2 regions of the Enterobacter sp. SA197 genome follow, and region 1 is predicted to be linked to the other one. Evidence: predicted binding sites of a transcription regulator. Region 1 holds the regulator's gene; the other holds the start of a gene.

What was found. The regulator ArgR, encoded in region 1, controls arginine synthesis, uptake and breakdown. The targets are predictions, from matches to a motif close to ANTGAATAAAAATACANT.
Region 2: argA (amino-acid N-acetyltransferase) is a predicted target of ArgR. The motif match lies at 1,454-1,471, and genes of this name have one in related genera.

Annotation. Positions count from the first base shown of each region.
Region 1 is NZ_CP096393.1:4,460,445-4,463,818, forward strand. Features, by position in the region: gene degS (outer membrane-stress sensor serine endopeptidase DegS) at 1-122, shown strand, start outside; gene mdh (malate dehydrogenase) at 206-1,144, opposite strand; gene argR (transcriptional regulator ArgR) at 1,557-2,027, shown strand; gene yhcN (peroxide/acid stress response protein YhcN) at 2,385-2,648, shown strand; gene yhcN (peroxide/acid stress response protein YhcN) at 2,762-3,025, shown strand; gene M1D91_RS20875 (barstar family protein) at 3,089-3,355, opposite strand.
Region 2 is NZ_CP096393.1:3,975,721-3,979,094, reverse strand. Features, by position in the region: gene argA (amino-acid N-acetyltransferase) at 90-1,421, opposite strand; gene amiC (N-acetylmuramoyl-L-alanine amidase AmiC) at 1,653-2,906, shown strand; tRNA gene M1D91_RS18650 (tRNA-Met) at 3,311-3,374, opposite strand, start outside.

The DNA.
Region 1 (3,374 bases):
TGGAAACCATGGATCAGGTTGCAGAGATACGTCCGGGTTCAGAAATTCCGGTTGAAGTCATGCGGGAAGATAAAAAGCTCAAATTGCAGGTCACCATTCAGGAATATCCGGCGACCAGCTAATGCATAAAAAAACCGGAGCGCATGCGGCTCCGGTTTTTGTGCTTACCCCTGATGGCAAGCGGCACACCAGGTGGCTGCAGTCATTATTTGTTAACGAAGTCTTCACCCAACTGGATATCTTTTTTCAGCGTATCCAGCATCCCTTCCAGTGCCTGCTGTTCGAACTCGCTCAATGAGCCTATTGCCTTGCGTTCTTCAATACCATTTTTGCCCAACAGCAGCGGTTGAGAGAAGAAACGCGCATGCTGCCCGTCACCTTCAACGTAAGCACACTCCACCACGCCTTGCTCACCCTGCAACGCCCTTACCAGCGACAGACCAAAACGTGCTGCCGCCTGCCCCATAGACAGCGTTGCCGAGCCGCCACCCGCTTTCGCTTCCACCACTTCGGTGCCGGCATTCTGAATACGTTTTGTCAGATCGGCAATTTCCTGCGCAGAGAAGCTCACGCCCGGGATTTGCGACAGTAAAGGCAGGATAGTCACACCTGAATGCCCCCCCACAACGGGGACCTCGATATCCGTCGGCTGCTTACCTTTAAGCTCAGCAACAAACGTATTGGAACGGATGATGTCCAGGGTAGTGACCCCAAACAGCTTATTCTTGTCATACACACCCGCTTTTTTCAGCACTTCTGCTGCGATGGCAACGGTGGTATTGACCGGGTTAGTAATGATCCCAATACAGGCTTTCGGACAGGTTGTCGCGACCTGGGCTATCAGATTTTTCACGATGCCGGCATTGACGTTAAAAAGATCGGACCGGTCCATACCGGGCTTGCGGGCCACGCCAGCTGAGATAAGGACAACGTCTGCACCCTGGAGGGCTGGCGTTGCATCTTCACCGGAAAAACCTTCAATCTTCACCGCGGTAGGAATATGGCTGAGGTCAACAGCGACTCCAGGGGTGACAGGAGCGATATCATACAGAGTGAGTTCTGAACCTGAAGGCAGTTGAGTTTTCAGTAGTAGAGCTAACGCCTGGCCAATGCCACCAGCTGCGCCGAGGACTGCAACTTTCATCATAAACTCCTTATTATGGTTAGCTAAATATTTCGTTACTCCGTTGCGGCGACCTTAATTCACCCTGATAATTATGGCATCATGCAAACCAAAATTCTGCGGCACGGCACGCTTTTAAAATATTATAATGGGCTTTTCCGATCGACTGACAAACAAACTCAGCGATTACCACTGAGTGTTTACAATATAGACTCGCCAACCATCAAAATAACACCAAATGCATAACATTTATTTTACTTTTGCTTAAATTTGCGACATATGACACAAGCAAATCCCATCCCTTGCAGTGCAGAGAAATTAATAATTGTCTCTTAAATAACAGTATTTTAGATCTTTCCACGGTAGATTATTTGCATAAAAATTCATCCATATGCATAATAATGTAGTTTTCACGACCTGATACGGGTGACTTATGCGAAGCTCGGCAAAACAAGAAGAATTAGTTAAAGCCTTTAAGGCCCTACTTAAAGAAGAGAAATTCAGCTCTCAGGGAGAAATTGTTTCAGCGTTGCAGGAGCAAGGTTTTGACAATATCAATCAATCCAAAGTCTCCCGGATGCTCACCAAATTTGGTGCAGTACGGACACGCAACGCCAAAATGGAGATGGTGTACTGCCTGCCGGCAGAACTCGGCGTCCCTACCACCTCCAGCCCGCTGAAAAACCTGGTGCTGGACATTGATTACAACTCTGCCGTTGTGGTCATTCATACCAGCCCTGGCGCGGCGCAGCTTATTGCGCGTCTGCTGGATTCTCTGGGCAAAGCAGAGGGAATTCTGGGCACCATTGCAGGGGACGACACCATTTTCACCACCCCAGCCAATGGTTTTACGGTAAAAGAGCTTTACGAAGCTATCCTCGTTTTATTCGAACAAGAGCTCTGACACGGCACTTCTCTCCCCTCGTCCCCTGCGAGGGGCTCCTCTTGTTCATCGCTGTTTTGTCATCACCCTGCCATTTTTTTGACACATTGTGCGATTTTACGCTACATCACATTCACCAAATCTATCATTCCGCACAAAAAATCAAATCCTAATATCCTAATGATTTTATTGGTTTTTAACGGCGTAAAAAGTCATTTTTATACATTATTTGATATAAAAAACCGTTTCCTTACCACTTACTTACATTGGAAATAATTAGTCTGGTATTAATTTTTCGGGTGATTAGTGTATACTTGATTTTGTGATGAGGGTCACGAAATAAGACTCTCCAAAAGAAAATGTGACGAGGCAAATATCATGAATATCAAATCTACTGTAGCAGCACTCAGCGTTCTTTCCGTTCTCTCTTTTGGCGCCTTTGCCGCTGACTCCATTGGTGCCGGGCAAGCGCAGAATCGCGAGTCTATGGGAACCATTTCCGTCGGTGGGATTAGCTCTTCACCCATGGATATGCGTGCCGAGCTGAACAAAAAAGCGGAACAACAGGGTGCCTCAGCTTACCGCATCATTGAAGCCCGCACCGGTGACAACTGGCATGCCACGGCTGAACTCTATAAATAAGCTGTACCGACGCACCGCTATACCAACGTACCTTTAAGAAAGATCGCTCAACGGCACAGGCATAAAAATAGCAGTTTAACCCTTCTCGCCGTTGGGATTTAAGGAGAAAGAATATGAAACGTAACACTATCATCGCTACCCTTGGTCTGGCTTCTCTGCTCTCATTCGGTGCCAGCGCCGCAACGCAGATCTCCGCCGACCAGGCACAAAATCTTCAGCCGATGGGCAGTGTCTCCATCTCCCAGACGGCCAGTTCACCCATGAGCATCCGTGAGCAACTGTCAGCTAAAGCCGATCGGGCAGGCGCTTCCAGCTATCGCGTAACCGAATTGCAGGAAGGCGACACCTGGCACGCCACAGCTGAACTGTATAAATAAACCCTCGTCGTAAATGTCCTACGACTTGCCCCTGCATGACAGGGGCTTTTTTATGCCTGTCGGTCAACGAATATTGAAACGCAACTGTCCTTCCAGCTCCTCTTCTGCCTCATCAAACAACAGAATCAACGCCCCAAAACGTCGGCGTAATTTCTCGGGCAGATGGATAAACTCGATTTCCACCGGCAAGGGTAACCCGTTTGTCACAGTGTTCCAGAGTGAATCCAAATCACTGACCTCGTTACCCTCAAGAGATAGCTGGCGGGAAAAGTCACGAAAAAACGCCGTCTGGTCATCTATTTCGTCAAAATCAAAGGTGTAGATATTCATTATCCGCCATCCTGCCAAA
Region 2 (3,374 bases), 480 kb from region 1:
CCTTCTCTGACTTAAAAAGCGGCAGGATTCGGGCCAGGTTCAGTTGAGGATAAACGCCGGATAAGATTTTTACCCGGCGGGGCAGCTTGTCAGGTCAGGTCTGCCATCAGCACCTTTGAACGGCGCTGGTAGTTGTACATCTCTTTTTTGCTTTCCGGCAACGAGTCGATGTCGACCGGCGTGAATCCACGCTCCTGGAACCAGTGAATACTGCGGGTGGTCAGAACAAAGAGTTTAGTCAGCCCCATCTGCTTAGCCTGAGCGGCAATACGCTCCAGTAATATCTCGCCGCGCGATGAGCTCCGGTAATCCGGGTGCACCGCAACACAGGCCATTTCACCGATTTTTTCTTCCGGGAAGGGGTAGAGGGCAGCGCAGGCGATTGTCAGGTTATCGCGCTGAACGACGGTAAATTTGTCAATTTCCATCTCCAGTTGCTCGCGGGAACGACGAACCAGGATGCCCTGTTGTTCCAGTGGACGAATCAGTTCAAGAATACCGCCGATATCGTTGATGGTGGCGCGGCGGATTTGTTCCGCACTTTCCATGACGATTTGGGTTCCGATACCGTCACGTGAGAACAGCTCCTGCAGCAGTGCACCGTCTTCCTGATAGCTAATCAGATGGCTGCGGCGGACTCCACTGCGACAAGCTTTCATCGCGCCACGCAGGAAGCGCACCGTCCCTGAATGGTAATCGCCTTGTTCTTCCAGCGCTTCTACACGGGCCTGTGCTTCATTCGGGAACAGTTCAGAGACAATGTGCCCCTCTTCATCATAGACCCCTTGCGATGAGCAAAAGCCAATCATTTTTTCCGCTTTCAGTTTAATGGCAAGCTGGGTGGCTATCTCTTCGGAGGTGAGGTTGAAGCTCTCCCCGGTAACAGAGACGGCAACCGGCCCCATTAGTACAATCGCGCCGCTGTCCAGCTGGCGATGAATCGCCTCTTCATCAATACGGCGAATGCGCCCGCTATGGCAATAATCCACGCCATCATCAACGCCAAGGGGCTGAGCGATGATAAAGTTACCGCTGACCACATTAATGTGCGCGCCCTGCAGTGGCGTATTGTTCAGACTCATGGAGAGTCGGGCGGTGATATCCAGTTGCAAAAGCCCGGCAGCCTGTTTCACCAGCTCCAGCGTTTTGGCGTCCGTAACGCGGATATGTTTGTGATAAAGCGGCTCGTGCTGGTGCGCAGCAAGATTGGCGTCAATTTGCGGACGTGCGCCATAGACGACAACCAGACGAATCCCCAGGCTGTGTAATAACCCGATGTCATTGACAATACTGGAAAAATTCTCATGTTCGATGGCTTCGCCACCTAACATAATGACAAAGGTTTTGCCCCGGTGGGTATTGATATAGGGGACAGAGTGGCGAAATCCCTGCACCAGTTCGGTTTTACGTTCCTTTACCACGGCCAACCCTCACTGCATGATTATTCGTAAAAAGTGTATTTTTATTCTTTTATTGGCTGTTGTGCAAGCCAAAAATGCATTAGCGCTTAATGACCTTTATCAAACGTTAAGGCGGGATAGCCCCTCATTTACCGTTTTATAGATGACAGTTTATGCATCATTCGTTAAAGTTTTCGGTCAATTCTGGCGTTTATACGGTCATTCATTATTTTGCTTTTGCTCGGGAGAGGCATGTCGGGAAGTCAAAAAGCGCTAAGTCGCCGCAAATTGATACAGGGCGCGGGAGCCATGTGGTTATTAAGCGTGAGTCAGGTCGGTCTTGCCGCCGTAAGCCAGGTGGTCGCCGTGCGCGTCTGGCCTGCGACTACCTATACCCGTGTAACAGTAGAGTCCAACCGGGTCATTCAGTATCGTCAGTTTTCACTGAGCAATCCCGATCGGCTGGTTGTGGATCTCGAAGGCGTAAACCTTAACTCTGTTCTGAAAGGAATGGGGGCGCAGATTCGTAATGACGATCCTTTCATTAAATCTGCACGGGTAGGGCAGTTTGACCCACAAACCGTTCGTATGGTGTTTGAGCTTAAGCAGGATATCAAACCTCAGCTCTTTGCCCTGGCCCCGGTCGCCGGGTTCAAAGAGCGTCTGGTCATGGATCTCTACCCGGCCAATGCCAAAGACGTTCAGGATCCGTTACTGGCGCTGCTTGAGGAGTATAACCAGGGCGACCTGGAGAAACAGGTTCCGCCAGCGCAGAGTGGCCCGCAGCCCGGTAAAGCAGGGCGCGATCGCCCGATTGTCATCATGCTGGATCCTGGTCATGGTGGTGAGGATCCTGGCGCTATCGGTAAATACCGGACCCGCGAAAAGGATGTTGTGCTGCAGATTGCCCGGCGCTTACGTGCGCTTATCGAGAAAGAGGGCAATATGAAGGCCTATATGACACGTAATGAAGATGTCTTCATTCCGCTCAAGGTCCGGGTGGCGAAGGCGCAGAAGCAACGTGCGGATCTGTTTGTTTCTATTCATGCCGATGCGTTTAGTAGCCGCCAGCCGCATGGATCTTCCGTGTTTGCCCTCTCAACAAAAGGGGCCACCAGTACGGCCGCCAAATATCTGGCAGAGACGCAGAACGCCGCGGACTTAATTGGGGGCGTCAGCAAAAGCGGCGATCGATATCTCGACCATACGATGTTTGATATGGTGCAGTCGCTTACGATTAACGACAGCCTGAAGTTTGGCAAAGCGGTGCTCAACAGGTTGGGAAATGTTAACAGCCTGCATAAAAACCGGGTTGAGCAGGCGGGGTTTGCGGTGTTAAAAGCGCCGGATATTCCGTCGATCCTCGTCGAAACGGCGTTCATCAGTAATGTTGAAGAGGAGCGCAAGCTCAGGACGGCAAAATTCCAGCAAGAGGTGGCAGAGTCTATTCTGGCCGGGATTAAAGCCTATTTTGCCGATGGGGCAACGCTGGCGAGAAGAGGGTAATGCCTTAGTCGGGTTGCTCTGTTTGAATGCATCTCCAGGCGCGTACAAAAGTACGTGACCGGGGTAAATGACGGCAGCCAGGGCTGGCGAAGCGTGAAGGATGAACACTGAATATTTTATTCGAATCATTCGGGTTGCGCCGAGGCGGCAACGGAATGCATCTCCGGGAGCGTACAAAAGTACGTAACCGGGGTAAATGACGGCAGCCAGCGCTGGCGCAGCGTGAAGGATGAACACTGAATATTTTATTCGAATCATTCGGGTTGCGCCGAGGCGGCAACGGAATGCATCTCCGGGAGCGTACAAAAGTACGTGACCGGGGTAAATGACGGCAGCCAACAATGGCGCAGCGTGAAGGATGAAGAATAAAAACAAAAAAACACCCGTTAAGGTGTTTAATGTATTGGTTGCGGGGGCCGGATTTGAACCGACGACCTTCGGGTTATGAGCCCGACGAGCTACCAGGCT